Regions from separate parts of the Heyndrickxia sp. FW510-T9 genome, predicted to be linked through region 1. Evidence: riboswitches for the same ligand, from Rfam matches in the RefSeq annotation. Region 1 holds a riboswitch; each other region holds the start of a gene.
The links. A riboswitch is a leader RNA that binds a small molecule or an ion and turns the genes downstream of it on or off. The one in region 1 is predicted to bind thiamine pyrophosphate.
Positions count from the first base shown of each region.

Region 2: it holds a riboswitch for thiamine pyrophosphate, as region 1 does, so the genes downstream of both, thiT (energy-coupled thiamine transporter ThiT) here and thiM (hydroxyethylthiazole kinase) in region 1, are expected to answer to the same signal.
Region 3: it holds a riboswitch for thiamine pyrophosphate, as region 1 does, so the genes downstream of both, thiW (energy coupling factor transporter S component ThiW) here and thiM (hydroxyethylthiazole kinase) in region 1, are expected to answer to the same signal.

Region 1 covers NZ_JBYSWK010000061.1:6,611-11,928, forward strand. Annotated here, with positions in the region: gene AC3WJF_RS20375 (GNAT family N-acetyltransferase) at 1-144, shown strand, start outside; gene AC3WJF_RS20380 (hypothetical protein) at 407-598, opposite strand; gene AC3WJF_RS20385 (ATP-binding protein) at 715-2,298, opposite strand; TPP riboswitch at 2,391-2,501, shown strand; gene thiM (hydroxyethylthiazole kinase) at 2,579-3,385, shown strand; gene thiD (bifunctional hydroxymethylpyrimidine kinase/phosphomethylpyrimidine kinase) at 3,401-4,207, shown strand; gene thiE (thiamine phosphate synthase) at 4,204-4,854, shown strand; gene AC3WJF_RS20405 (NUDIX hydrolase) at 4,936-5,318, shown strand, end outside.
Region 2 covers NZ_JBYSWK010000025.1:27,246-32,563, reverse strand. Annotated here, with positions in the region: gene AC3WJF_RS13680 (YjcZ family sporulation protein) at 1-77, shown strand, start outside; gene AC3WJF_RS13675 (hypothetical protein) at 272-550, shown strand; gene AC3WJF_RS13670 (histidine kinase N-terminal domain-containing protein) at 808-1,917, opposite strand; TPP riboswitch at 2,083-2,187, shown strand; gene thiT (energy-coupled thiamine transporter ThiT) at 2,437-3,018, shown strand; gene AC3WJF_RS13660 (transglycosylase domain-containing protein) at 3,413-5,318, shown strand, end outside.
Region 3 covers NZ_JBYSWK010000047.1:2,522-7,839, forward strand. Annotated here, with positions in the region: gene AC3WJF_RS18405 (GTP pyrophosphokinase) at 401-1,042, shown strand; RNA gene ssrS (6S RNA) at 1,584-1,781, shown strand; TPP riboswitch at 2,207-2,308, shown strand; TPP riboswitch at 2,393-2,495, shown strand; gene thiW (energy coupling factor transporter S component ThiW) at 2,664-3,185, shown strand; gene tenA (thiaminase II) at 3,209-3,880, shown strand; gene AC3WJF_RS18425 (ABC transporter ATP-binding protein) at 3,953-4,684, shown strand; gene AC3WJF_RS18430 (ABC transporter permease) at 4,671-5,318, shown strand, end outside.

The sequences.
Region 1 (5,318 bases):
TTGAAGAAAGTAATTCGTGAACAACATGCTTTAGGTTTTCCGATTTTTCTTGAAGTGGAAACGAAGAATGCAAATGCATTAAAATTATATCAATCATGTGGTTTTAAAGTCCTTGAGGCACAGGATTATTATCTATTAAATTAGATTATGGCTAAGAGGTTTTTTTAAGTATATTGAGAATATTATACAAATAGTAGGATTTATGGTTGTATGAAAAAAATCGTACTAACAAAATAATAAATATGTAAAGTCTTGAGATATATTAAGAGAAAATGAAGATCCATTATTAATTAGCTGAATATAAATGGAGAAATAAATACCCCCTTTATACAGAATAACTTCTGAAAAAAGGGGGATTACTTATTTTTATTGACAATTGAACTTTATCTAAACGAAAAAGCAATGATTATACACCTGTTTTTCTACGTTGATTATTCGCCTTTTTCGTTTGCTGGCTTTTCATTTTTTGTGTTTTTTGCAATGGATTACCAAGAGAATTATCATTTACTGTTTGTTTCTTTTTATTTGCGAGCTGCTGTTTCATTGCCTCTTGCAAGCTTATTTTTTTCTTAGGTTCTGAATGATTGTTTTCCGTCATGCTAGTACCTCCTTAACAGTATTTACAGTAAGTTTAGTATAATGTATTTTCTATCGAAGTGTAAGTGGTCATAGAAGGCAATAGTAAATAATTTGTACAATAGCAAAACAACAGATTCAAGTTACTGCTTTTTGGAGCAAAGGAAGCACGATGTTAAAAGTTGTGCCTTTGTTCAATTCACTTTCGACCATTATTCGCCCATGATGATTTTTTATAATTTTATAGCTGACCATTAAGCCTAGACCATTCCCGTTTACTTTTGAAGTATAAAAGGCTTCTCCAATTTTATCCACTTGTTCTTTGGACATCCCTATTCCATTATCTTGGATAGAAATCATTACGTCTTCTGCGCATATTGAACTTGTAATATTAATTTTACCCCCATTTGGTAATGCATCAATAGCGTTTTTGAGAAAATTTAAAAATACTTGTGTTAATTGATTGCGCTCACCGTATACAAAAATTTCTTTTTGCTGAAATGACTTCATAATTTCTACGTTTTTCATAGCCATTTCAGCAGTTAGTAAATGAACGACGGTTTCTATTGTTTCACTAAGATTGCATTCTTTAAATTGAACAGTATGTGGTTTTGCGAATACCATAAAATCGCTAACGATGAAATTAATCCGATCGATTTCCTCCAGAATAGTTTTAGAATAAAGAAATTTCTTTTCTTCTGAGAAACGATCAAGAATTTGTACAAAACCTCGAATAGTGGTCAGTGGATTACGAATTTCATGAGCTATGCCAGCCGCCAATTCGCCTACCAGTGATAATTTTTCCGTCTTTTGTAGCATTTCCTCGGTACTTTTTTGCTCCGTTATATCATGTTGAATAGCAATTTGTTGAAAGGTTTTCCCGTTACGGTCCTTAAAAGGAACAATCGTACAATCCACCCAATAAAAGCTGCCATCCTTTGCTTTATTTCGGATTTCTCCTTTCCATATGATGCCTTGTTTAATATGATCCCGAATTGTTTTATAAAAGTCATTTGGATGGAAACCGGAATTTAATAGGTTATGATGATTTTGACCAATCACTTCTTTCTCATTGTATCCAGTAATTTGACAAAACTTTTTATTAGCATATTTTATGTTATCTTTATTATCGGTAATGACAAGAATTGTAGCCTCTTTTAATGCATTTTTTACTTCATTTAGTTCACGGAGAGTTAAATTTTCTTCTGCAAGAGATGAAGCATATTTACGCAGTTCTTTTATTATATATGGCTTCATTCGATTGGAAAAAGTATTGGAAGTATATTGAATAAGCATATCTATTTTTTTGATAACTTGAATTAGAACATGTGGAGAAATGTTACTCGATTCTAGCTCCTCTTCTAAAAAATCCATAATTACCGACTTATAATAATGACTTGGAAAAAGGGATTGTTTTCGTAATTGTTTATAGAATAAATGAGTCTGTTCTAGGTGTAAATCAACCCACTCATTTAGTTTTGTAAATGAGGAATTTTCATCATGATACAAAGAATAGCCTAGACAGTGAAAGAAGCTATCTTGGATATTTGAGAGATGTTTAAGCATAGCAATTTTCTCATCATCTCTTTGTTTGTCCTGCAACTTATTCGCTAATAATATACAATTATCCATAATTTTTTGCCCAATTTGTTCCAATTCGGTACTCATAGCATCAACCACTTTCCACATAATCGTATATATACTATTAATTTTTGACAACATACCACAATATTCCTTCTTTTGGTATCAGGCACCAATAAAATTTCTTTACATATTTATGTTTGGGGACTATGATGATAAAAAAGAATATATAAGATGACTACTAGGGGTGCCCTGTGTTTGGGCTGAGAGAAAAACAGTAAGTTTTTTAACCCTTTGGACCTGATCTGGGTTATACCAGCGGAGGAAAGTAGTGGAGTTTTGATTCTTTTACTCTTACTAATGATGCCGGGTCCATATATGGATCTGGCTTTTTTGCATTTAACTAAAAGGAGGAGCAACAATGGATAAAATGATAATAAGTAACGCTTTACAGACGGTAAGAAAGGAAAATCCGCTTGTTCATAATATTACGAATGTGGTAGTGACAAATTTTACAGCCAATGGACTTTTGGCATTAGGTGCATCTCCTGTGATGGCCTATGCACCTGAAGAGGTGGCGGACATGGCAAAAATAGCCGGTGCGCTAGTTTTGAATATGGGAACATTAAATTCAGCGGCGGTGGAGTCGATGATTATTGCAGGGAAATCTGCTAATGCCAATGGAGTTCCAGTAATTTTTGATCCGGTTGGAGCGGGTGCAACACCGTATCGAACCGAGATGGCAAAACGCATCATTGGTGAAGTGAAAATATCTATTATAAGAGGGAATGCCGCTGAAATAGCAAATATTTCAGGAGTAGAGGCAGTTGTGAAAGGAGTAGATGCGGGGGAAATTCATGGAAACCGCATTGATCTTGCCATTTCTGCTGCTAGGAAACTGCAAACATTAATCACTGTAACTGGAAAAGAAGATATCGTCACGGATGGCCAGTCTACATATATTATTCGAAACGGAAATTTTATTTTAACGAAAGTGACAGGAACAGGCTGTTTACTAACATCTGTCATTGGTGCATTTGCTGCAATCGAAAAGGACTTAATCATTGCAGCGGTATCTGCAGTATCAACTTATGGAATTGCTGCTGAATTGGCAGCAGACAAAACAACTGAAAAAGGTCCCGGCAGTTTTCAAATCGAATTTCTTAACCAACTTTCACTTGTTTCCGAACAAGACATTATCGAAAAGACTTCAGTGGAAAAAAGATAAGGGAAGGTGCAATAGATGAGAAAAGCATTAACAATAGCAGGTTCAGATAGTGGCGGAGGGGCAGGCATACAGGCCGATATAAAAACCTTTCAAGAGCTTGGTGTATATGGGATGTCGGCAATTACAGCTTTGACGGCTCAAAATACATTAGATGTTCAAGCGGTATTTCCTATATCTACCGAAGCAGTAGTGGAGCAAATTAAATCGGTAGCCGCTGATATCGGAGTAGATGCATTGAAAACAGGAATGTTGTTTAATGCCGAAATAATCCGAGCAGTTTCTGAGCAAATTGCCATAAACAATTGGAGAAATATTGTCGTTGACCCTGTGATGATTGCAAAAGGAGGAGCCTCATTATTGCAACAGGAAGCAGTATCGGCTTTAAAACAAATGCTTATCCCGCTTTCATTGATTATCACTCCGAATATTCCAGAAGCGGAAGTCATCATCGGCATGGAAATTAAAACAACAAAAGATAAAGAAGAAGCGGCAAAAAGATTCATAGAATTAGGCGTAAAAAATGTTGTCATTAAAGGCGGACATGACACGGATCCATTAGAGACAGTAGATCTTTTTTACGATGGTAGTGAATTTACTTATTTAAAATCAAAAAGAATTAATACGGAAAATACTCATGGAACGGGTTGTACGTTTTCGGCAGTTATTACTGCGGAACTTGCTAAAGGCAAAAAGGTGTATGAGGCGGTTGCAACAGCAAAGGATTTTATCCAAGCTGCAATTGAAGAAAATTTCCCACTAGGGAACGGACACGGCCCAACGAATCATTGGGCGTATAAAAAAAGGAGTAGTTTGATTAAATGACAAGAATCAATACAGATAGGTTAAGAGATATATTAAAACTATATTTTATTATGGGCAGTCCCAATTGCAATAAAAGTCCTGTAAGTGTACTTAAGGAAGCCATTGCTGGAGGGATTACCTTATTTCAATTTCGCGAAAAAGGTCACGATGCTTTAACAGGTGACGAAAAATTTATGCTTGCAAAAGAACTTCAAGCAATTTGCAAAGAACATGAGATCCCATTCATTGTGAATGATGATATTGATTTAGCGATTTCCTTACAGGCGGACGGGGTACATATTGGCCAAGAAGATGAACCTGTAGAGAACGTTCGCAACAAGATTGGGGATATGATTCTAGGTGTATCCGTTCATACGATGGAAGAAGCAGTGTTGGCGCTAGAGGCAGGTGCAGATTATTTTGGAGTAGGACCGATTTTTCCTACTAAAACAAAGGAAGATGCGAAAGCAGTTCAAGGAACAGGGCATATTCAACACTTCCGAAAGAAGGGTATTACGATTCCTATGGTAGGAATCGGCGGTATTACAGTGGAAAATGCGAATTCGGTTATAATGGCTGGTGCGGATGGGGTATCTGTCATCACCGCAATCAGTCAGGCTTCCGACATTACGCAAGCGGCGCAAAGCTTGTGGCAACAAGTTAAATAGCACGGAACAAGAGAGCGGGTATCCCTGCTCTCGTTTTTGCTATAATGAAGAAAAAATAGTTTATGAATGGAGGAGATACCCATGGAGTACAAATATACTATTTGCTTTATTAAAAAAGGAGAGCACATTCTTATGCTCAACCGTGTGAAATCACCGTGGATGGGGGTATGGAACGGTGTCGGCGGAAAGATTGAAAAAGGGGAAGAACCGAAAGAAAGTGTACTAAGAGAAATAATGGAAGAAACAGGTGTTCAATTGAATGATGTGGAATACAAAGGGGTCGTTACTTGGAATGTGGATGGCGTGAGATTCGGAGGAATGCATGCATTCTTGGCGGAAATCCCAGAAACGTTTGAATACCGCACACCGATTTCTACGGATGAAGGGATCTTAGAGTGGAAGGAAGTTTCATGGATTCTTAACCCTGATAATCAAGGAATAGCAAATTTGAAGTATTTTTTGCC
Region 2 (5,318 bases), on a different contig from region 1:
GAGCTGGACGTGGATTCGCGTTAATCGTAGTATTGTTTATTCTTCTTGTAATCGTAGGTGCAGCTTATGTTTATTAGATAAAAAAATATCTTTCCCATCTAATATTGGGAAGGATATTTTTATGGAGAAATCAAACAGAAATCACCAATATCTACCATTTACCTCCGCGTTTGAATATAAAATAAGCTATCAGCCCTATACGATTGTCCATCTCAAAATATATAAATATCCATACACTAAAAGTGTAGGAATTTATTGGAGGTGACAATGAGTGAGTTACTATCATATGTGTCAAGGCGGAATTGGTAGACCCGTAGAAATTCGAACAAGAGATGGGAGAATTCACCGAGGGATTATTCATCGCGTAGATAATCGAATGGTTTATCTTAGACCTTTTCCAGGTGCAGGATATGGAGGATATGCTTATCCAAATTACGGTGGATATGGTTATGGATATCCTTATTGGGGAGGCTGGGGCTGGGGCTTCGGTGCAGGAATAGCATTAGGTGCTATAGGTGCTTTAGCCTTTTTACCTTTTCTCTTCTGGTAATAAATAAACGCAATGGAGCTCGCCCAAAAAAATGGGAGGGCTTCATTGGTATATTTTTATATGTAAGGTTCTTTTCTTATACTTTATTGCTCTTGTATACTTAAGCTCTAGATAACAATCGTATCTAGGTTAAAATGAATGAACTATAAAAAAAAGATGCCCCGAAGATACTCTAGATTAGTATTTATAACGATTTGCGAAAACCAAAAATTCATAAGAAAACAGCCATATGTATAGATATTGTACAATATCATTTTTTATGTATATGGAAGAAGTATCTTAAATACAGTCCAATCATCTGTCGAGTCGCATGTTAACAAACCACCATGCTTCTCTATAGTATTTTTGCAAACATATAATCCTAAGCCAGTCCCTGTTTTCTTCTGGGATACAAATGGTTCAAAAATATGCTCTATTAAGCTTTCGGGGATTTTAGGTCCATTATTGGCGATTTCTAAAGTTATAAATTGATCTTGTTCATCCAATCGTATTTGAATGATTGGGTGATTAATATTAAGTAGGACATCTATCGCATTAAAAATAATGTTGATAAGAACTTGTTTGATTTCATCATGATAGCCTTGGATACTGTAATTTTTTTTGTATACTTTTTGCACATCTACATTTACTTCTAATATTCGAGGATATAAAAATGATACTACTTGTTCTATTAAATCATTGAGCTGAACTGTTGTTTTTTCATTTTCGATAATTTCCTTTTTGGAAAGCATTAGAAATTGGGAGATACTAAACTTTAATTGTTCCAGTTCGTTATATATGATGTCCAAATAAGGAAGTCTTGGATAGTCTGCTTTTAATAATTGAACAAATCCGTGAATAGATGTTAGTGGGTTGCGAAATTCATGAACAAAACTAGACGTCATTTGTCCAAGAAGTGTTAGTCGATCTTGATGAGTGGTATTGATGTACTGGCTTTTTTCCCTAATAATCGTATCTTGCATTTCGGAATAATAGGATACCGTATAATATAGTAATTGATCGAATGTATAATTTATTTGGTCAATGGCAGGAAGCAGCTCGTTCCAAAGTGGATATTGGCAGTATAAATCTTTGAAAATAATCGCTCTGCCAATATTTACATTGAACACAAATTCACCAATATTAATATTTGCGATTCTTCTTTCCTCTGCAAGCTTTTTAGCCAATGGCTGCAAAAGATCATCAATTTGACTCTTACTTTTTGTGATCGATTGTACTACGATATCATACATAGTTCTTCCATTGAGAGGCATAGCTTCCTTAAATGGATCATTCTCATTTATGCGGTTTTCATTATTCCATATGGATAATAGTACATCTCGACGTCCTTCTAGAAAATCAGAAATAACATCCTTTAACGGAATCATTTTTGTCACCTCCAATGCATTAGTTTTAAAAAAGAAAATTTAATTTAAATATATCAAAATTATCAAAAACTTTCCAAACTTTTTATTAAACCTATTAGTTAAGTAGTAAATTGAATGTATTGTCAAAAAAATAATTTCGTAGTATAGTCATTATGACAATATGAATATTCCCACAAGGGGAGCCAATAATGGCTGAGAGTGAACGAATGAGTTCTGACCCTATGAACCTGTTAGATAATGCTAGCGCAGGGACTGTGGTTTGATGGAATGAAGCAATACAAGGACTTTCCTAAAAACCGTCCTGTATTGCTTTTTTTTATGAAGGCTCTTTTTTAAAGAATTGTTGCTTTTAATAATATTATAAACGTGGAAAGGAACGGTCCATTGTTTATTTTCAAAAACAACAAACTTTACGAAAACAGCCTTTATCAAAAACAATACAGAGGTTTATCTTTCCCAGTCCCTATTTAGGGAAATTCAGTTGAAAATTTATTATATAGGGAAATGGGGAGGAAAAAAGTGAATAGAAAGACGTTATTTCTTGTAGAAGTTGCAGTACTAGGTGCACTTGCCTATTTGTTAGACCTTGTTTCAGGTTTAATTTGTCAAGCAATTTGGCCAGAAGGTGGATCTATCACATTAGCGATGATTCCAGTTTTTATTATGGCTTTTAGATGGGGAGTAAAGGGCGGATTATTGACCGGATTTCTTTTAGGTCTACTACAATTCGTAGCGGGATTCCCGAAAATTTATACCGTAACTCAAGGTATCTTAGATTATTTTGTTGCGTTTACAGTAATTGGTTTTGCGGGTATATTTGCAAGCCAAGTCCGTAATGGATTAATCGATTCTAACAAAGTAAAGTGGATTACATTTTCTGTTATTGGGATATTTATTGGAAGCTTGCTTAGATTTGCCGTTCATTTTTATACGGGTATTGTCTTTTTCGGGAACTATGCACCAAAAGGACAGCCAGTAGGAATTTATTCCTTCCTTTATAATGGAGGTTATTTGCTCCCAAGCTTTATTCTAAGTGTTATATTAGTTATTTTTATTCTTATAATATCACCAAGACTTATTTTAAGAGGAATTAAAAAATAGAAGGAAAGGGTATCCCTTTCCTTCTATTTTTTAAAATAAAACTATTTACAAATAGATTGGGATCTAGCTCCAACCCCTATCAGCTAGCGTATTTCTCCGTCTCCTCCCTACGATAAGTCAACATCAGGTGAAATTGGTAATACTAATTTCACTCGGTGAAATTTGAAGTGCCAATTTCAATAGCTCGTGAACTACCTCTTTATGTTTCCTTTATCTCAGTCGAAGACTACGAAATCCGTACGCCGATGGGCAATGCGCTTCCTCTTTTAAATTTTTCGTTGATTTTTTTTTAGTTCCATAATATCCTTTAGCATAGAACAAGAGTTATATCATATTTGAAAATATTGGTATGGAGATTTATATTCCAAATGAAATAAAGAAAGCAGGGAACAACATGGAACGGTTACAGCAATTTTGGTCAGCTGTAAAACGGTTATGGAAAAAAGCACACATGAATCAAATAATGCTTTTGGCCCTATCACTTTTTGTGTTAGGTTTTTTAGGTTTCTTTACTTATTTTGCGAGTACGGTTAATGTGGGCTTATTGAAAAAAGGACTATCACAATCTACGGGTATTTATGATAAAGATGGTGATCTTGCTAGTAAAATTTCAGCTAATCGAACAGAAGGGGTCGCTATAAAACAAATGCCGGATAATTTGAAAAATGCCGTTGTTTCTATTGAGGACCATCGATTCTATGATCACGGTGGGTTCGATCTTCGAGGTATGACAAGCGCCTTTTTTAAAAACATTGCGGCTGGTGGTGTTACTGCTGGCGGAAGTACGATTACCCAACAGTTAACGAAGAATGCACTTCTTTCACCTCAAAGAACATATAGACGTAAAATTGAAGAGCTATTTTTAGCGATTAAAATTGAAAAGTATTATTCCAAAGATGAAATATTGGAAATGTATTTAAACCAAATTTATTTCGGGCATAGCGCTTATGGTGTTCAAAATGCAGCTAAAACGTATTTTGGAAAAGATGTACAAAATGTTGATTTGAGTGAGGCTGCTACATTAGCCGGAATCATCAATGCACCATCTGCATTGGATCCATACCATCATATGGACCGTGCAATACAACGTAGAAATGTTGTTTTGGGAGCTATGAAACAATATGGTTACATTACTAATGAGCAATACAAACAGGCAGTTGACGAGAAATTAGTTTTAAAAGATAGAGGAGGAGATCCTTTAAAAGGCAAATATCCTTATTATGTTGATGCAGTATTAAATGAAGCAACCAATCTTTACGGGTTGACACAAGATGATATTTTAACACGAGGATATCGCATATATACGGAAATGGATCAAAACATTCAATCCGGACTTGAGCATGTATACCAAAATGATTCGTTATTTCCAGCGGGACGAGGCGGAGATTTAGTACAAAGCGGAGGGATTTTACTGGATCCGAAATCGGGTGGAGTAAGAGCCCTTGTAGGGGGGAGAGGCCAGAAAGTATTCCGTGGCTTTAACCGTGCAACTCAGCTGCAAAGACAACCAGGGTCTACCATCAAGCCTTTAGTGGTGTATACCCCAGCATTAGAAGAAGGGTATACACCAAATTCCTCTTTGAAGGACGAGAAAATGACCTTCGGAGATTATGCTCCAAAAAATTATAATGGGCAGTATCTCGGAGAAGTTCCTATGTATAAAGCGGTTGAAAATTCTATCAATTTACCAGCGGTATGGCTCTTAAATGAAATAGGGATAAATAAAGGAATGGATGCCGCCAAACGTTTTGGGATTCCATTAACAAACGAAGATAGAAATTTAGGGTTGGCTCTTGGTGGGATGAATAAAGGTGTATCACCAATGCAAATGGCTGATGCATTTTCGGTTTTTGCTAATGGCGGAAAACGCTATGATGCCCATCTTATTACAAAGATTGTGGGACCTACTGGCAATATAATTGCCGAAAGAAAACCGAAGGAAACAAACGTTACAAGTAAAAAGGTCTCAGATGAAATGACTTCGATGTTACTAAATGTTGTGGAAACAGGAACCGGGAAAGGTGTAAACGTTCCTGGTTATACCATTGCCGGAAAAACTGGATCCACACAATCCACCTATAGCTCAAATGGTACAACAGATCAGTGGTTTGTAGGATATACCCCAAATCTTGTTAGTGCTGTATGGATTGGATATGATAAAACAGATTCACAGCATTATTTATATGGACTAAGCTCTCAAGGGGTTGTGCCAGTTTTCCAAGCTGTCATGCAAAACACATTGAAATACACGGAACCTGGTCAGTTTGACGTACAGTCCATAAATGCCAATCTTGCTGGTA
Region 3 (5,318 bases), on a different contig from region 1:
TTGCTAATCTATTATTATTTATTGATGGAAATGTATCTTTTGAATAGGTGAAATTGTCTATTGATAAGGCTGTTTTCGTAAAGTTTGTTGCTTTTTTAGTGTAATTTAACTCTAACATTCTGAATTGATTGTAGCAGAGGGCACTTGACTCCTGCGGGAAAAAGAGGGAAGTGGGAGATCTCACAAGCGGTAACGCCGAGGAGGGTCATCCCTCCCCGCGGAAAGCAAGTGCCTAGAGCGGAAATCAACATGCGAAAAGAGCCTTTAGATACAATGGTTTGGGGGTTTCAGACGTAGGATCTAAATAACAAGAAAAAGTAAAAAATCTTCTATCCGAACATTTTTTTACTTCGAATCATCTGTGTTATGATATTAGAATAATAACTGGAGGGTTGTGGACATGCTGAAAGAAAAGATAAAGATCGAGGTTATTCAAAAAGTAATAGACAATTGGAGAGGATTCTTTCTGCCATACCAAATGGTATTACACGAATTAGAAAGTGATTTCAAGATTATTGACTTAGAGTGGAAAACACAACATGGCTATTCCCCTATTGAACATATGAAAACACGTATGAAAACAATAAAATCTTTGGTGGAGAAAATTCAAAAAAAAGAAATTCACTTAACACAAGAAGCGGTAAGGAATGAAATAAGAGATATTGCGGGTGTTAGAATTGTAACAAGTTTTATTGAAGACGTGTATATGCTAAAGGAGCATATTGAGCAACGTGAAGACATTCGAGTGATACGCGTAAAGGATTATATTCAGGACCCAAAAATGAGTGGATATAAAAGTCTGCACCTGATTGTAGAAACTCAAGTCATCCTGTCCAAAGAAATATTATGGGTTCCTGCAGAATTACAAATTCGTACATCCGCTATGGATTTTTGGGCATCCACGGAACATAAACTAAACTATAAATATCAAGGCGAGACTATACCTGAAGAAGCTAAAAATCAGCTCATAGAGCTTGCTAAAACTTCTTTCTTAATGGATAAGGAAATGTCAAGATTAAGAGGAAAATTACTATCCAATTAAGTAAACGAAGAGACATAAATCCCCGAATCGTGACACTTTCCTCGTTCATTTTCGTGAATAAACGCATTATTTTCTTAAATTTAATTCTTACAAAAATAATTGTCTTTAGGATAGTTATTGTGAATTTAAAAGGGACTTCGCTAACATGACTGCTTTATAATTACGGTTGATAAATACAGCAATATATAAAATTCAACGTTACGAAAAATTAATCGGATATCAAAATGAGCTAGATTATCTCAAGCTCATTTTTTATTTGGCTGTCTTCGTAAAGTTTTTGCTTTTTTAGCGTAATTTAACTTTAACAATCTGAGGTCCTGCAGGAAAAAGAGGGAAGTGGGAGACCCCACAGGCGGTAACGTCGAGGAGCTCCATCCCTTCCCGCAGAAGCAAGTGCCTAGAGCGGAAATCTACGTACAAACTTTATATCCTTAAAAAGACACAAGGGTTTCAGCAAGTTCAAAGACTTCCGATTCATTATTAAAAATTGAGTGGAAAACCTTTCATTTGATTTTTTATCAAAAGGGGAGTAATATAATAACACAAGCTGCGTTGTACGTAATCATAATAAAGTTTTAACCTTTGAGCTGTAACAGGGAGTTTAATATCGGAACGGGAATGACAGGCCTTTGTCTATACGACATGGAGGACACGCAGAAACGTTTCTGAGAACACCCACTTTGAGGAGTGGTGGTTTAAAACTTTCTTATCATTAAATTACGGCAAAGGCGGCTCCTTACATAATGAACCAAGCTAGTTTCTAAGCGAAACTGGCTTTTTTTGTTTTTATAGTAATGAATAGAGCAATGAACTTAGCTAGTTTTCTTATGGTGCTTAACCTTTGCAAAATGAAGTTGGTACAATGCAAATAATTGAGGAAATAATATTGCAAATTTCGTGAACAATATGTTGGATTTTGGATATTATAAACTAATAAGTTGCATTAAACCAACAAATTTGAATGAATATAAAAAATATGAAAGGAGTGTTATCATGAAAGAAGTAGAATTACGGAAACAAACTACTCAAATTTCAACTAAATTTATGAAAGAAAGATCTAAAAGATTGATGATCACCTTATCACCCATGGTTATTTTACTAATATAATAAAATTTGTTCTTTTCTTTTCTAAAATATGTGCTACTATATGTATATAAATGAATATTTGATCACTAGGGGAGTCTGAATAGACTGAGACGGATATGATCTGGACCCTTTGAACTTGATCCAGTTAGTGCTGGCGTAAGGAAGTGCATGATTTTATAACGATAACATTCTTTTTATCATTGTAAATGCAACCCGTCCTTGCGTGAAAAAGGGCGGGTTTTTTGCGCATTCCAATTAAATATTAATATTTGCTAGGGGAGCCGAGTGGCTGAGAGAAATCGTTGGATTGAAACCCTTTGGACCTGATCCAGATAGTACTGGCGTAGGGAAGCGGTCGATTGATGTTGGTTTATACAACTTAGATTAAAACCGCTTTCTTATTAGAAAGCGGTTTTTTTTCCCATATTAGTGATTATTGTTGATTTATAGCCTTATGAATACATGTGAACGTGTACGCATAAGACGTTAAAAATGTTTTTAAATTTTAATAAGCAAAATGGAGGAGTTCTTTATTATGAGTAAGGTAAAAAAAATGACATTAACTTGTGTGATCATTGCCATCACCACATTAACTAGCAATATGGTGTATATTCCAGTTGGTTTTGCAAAGATATTTCCTATTCAGCACATGGCAAATGTTTTAACGGCAGTTCTCTTAGGACCGATGTATTCTGTTGCACAGGCATTTATTGTATCCCTAATTCGGAACATGGCGGGGACAGGTTCGATTTTCGCTTTTCCAGGAAGTATGATTGGTGCCTTCTTATCCGGAATTTTGTTCATGAAAACGAAAAAGCTTTTGTGGGCATTTGCTGGTGAAGTAGTAGGGACTGGTATTATTGGTGCTATTTGTTGCTATCCGCTAGCCACACTTATCCTTGGTCAAAAGGTAGCTGTTTTTGGATTTATCCCGGCATTTATCGTTAGTTCTTTTGGAGGTGCGGTTATTGGAATAATTGTTTTAAAGGTGTTGCTGAAGAATCAAGCACTTCAAGGATTTATTCGCAAATATAGCATTTTCAATCGTGAGCTTTAATTCACAGGAAGGAGCGATGAAAAATGACTTTTTCCGAAAGGTTATTTCATAATGTTCAACCAATCTGGAATCAAAATCACCAGCATCCGTTTGTACAAGGAATAGGGAGTGGGACACTTTCAAAAGAATTGTTTAAAGAATATATGAAACAAGATTATGTATATTTGATCCAATATGCAAAGCTCTATGCCATTGGTGTTCAAAAAGCAAATGATCTTGTATCAATGACAAAGTTCTCTCACCTATTACATAACATTCTACATTTTGAAATGAATGTACATCGGGAATATGCTAGTCAGTTTGGCGTTACAGTGGAAGAACTGGAGCAAACAAAACCGACTCCAAACAATTTAGCGTATACGAGTTATATGTCTAGTGTTGCCCAAAATGGAACGCTTGCGGAGTTAATTTCATGTTTGCTGCCTTGTGCGTGGGATTATTGGGAAATAGGAAAGCATCTAAAAAAACAATATGGATCTGGGTTGGAACATAATCCGTATAAAACTTGGATTGAAACATATTCCTCCGATCAATTCGGTTCCATTGCCCTTTGGTTAATCGAGTTATTAGACGAAATAACTTTAGGGAAATCAGAGGAGGAACTAGCTGTACTGGAAAATCATTTTCAAACTACATCAAAATATGAATATTTATTTTGGGAGATGCTTTATAACGGTCAAGATTGGCCGTTATAGAAGAATCCTTTCTTATACATATTCATTCTAGGTAGATGGAAAAAAGAGCTTTTCAAGAAGGGAAACAGTAAAATGACACTTCAATTGGATAAGGTTTCTTTTACCTATGAACATAATCCAATCATTAGCAATTTTTCTTTAACGGTATCAAAAGGAGAGTTTGTTAGTTTAATAGGAAAAAGCGGTTCAGGCAAAAGCACTATCTTAAAACTAATCGCCGGCCTGCTTCAACCGGAGATGGGACAAATTTTGATAAATGGAGTGATTCCGACTCCTGGAAGCTCCGGATATATGCCACAGCAAGATTTACTTCTTCCGTGGAGGACTGTATTAGAAAATTTAATGCTGTGTTCAGAAATTCGAAAGGGAAATTCTTATACAAAGGAAGAAGTAAGAGACTGGCTTCAGAAAACGGGACTTACAGAATGGGAAAATGCGTTACCTAAACAGCTTTCTGGCGGAATGAAGCAACGTATCGCTTTTTTGCGTACCATTTTGACAGGGTCAGAAGTACTGTTATTAGACGAACCATTCGGAGCGCTGGATGCTTTTACAAAGCGGGATATGCAAAAATGGCTGCTTTCTATTTGGCAAGAACTCGACAAAACGATTCTTTTTATTACACACGACTTAGAAGAAGCGATTCTTTTAAGTGATAGAATTCTTATTCTTCATCCACAACAAGGAGTGGAGGAATTCAAAGTAGATTTACCTAGACCGAGAGAAGCAGAGATGATTTATACAACAGAAATGGTTGAATATCGTCAAGAACTAGAGAGAAGGATTACAGATGGACTGGTTTAAACGTTTTAGACAACAATACGGTTTATTTATCATCGTTTCCATTCTTTGTTTGTTGATTTGGCAGTATCTCGTACATTCAGGTAGAATCCCCTCGTTTATCATTCCAACACCTATATCGATTGTGCAAATGATGATACATTACCCACATGAATTATTTGTCGTTCATTTAGGAGCAACACTAAGAGAAGTTTTAATAGGTTTTTTTCTTGCACTTATTGGAGGTATTGGAATAGCCGTGACCATGTATTTTTCAAAGCCAATTGAGAAAGTAATGTATCCGATTGTCCTTATCTCACAAACGATTCCTATTATCGCTCTTTCTCCAATTTTTATTCTTTGGTTTGGCTATAGCCTTTGGAGCAAGGTGGCGGTAACTATTTTAATTTGTTTTTTTCCAATCGTATTAAATTTTTATGATGGGTTAAAGCAAGTGAACAGGGAATACAGCGATTTACTACAAACAATGGGTGCAACTAGATGGCAGCGATTTGTGAAGATCGAAGTTCCATTCGCTTTGCCTTATTTATTTTCCGGTATGAAGCTGGCAGTTGTTTTTGCGGTTGTTGGTGCGACGATTGGAGAATGGCTTGGTGCAAGTGAAGGATTAGGATATTACAGCCGAAGAATGTCCGGG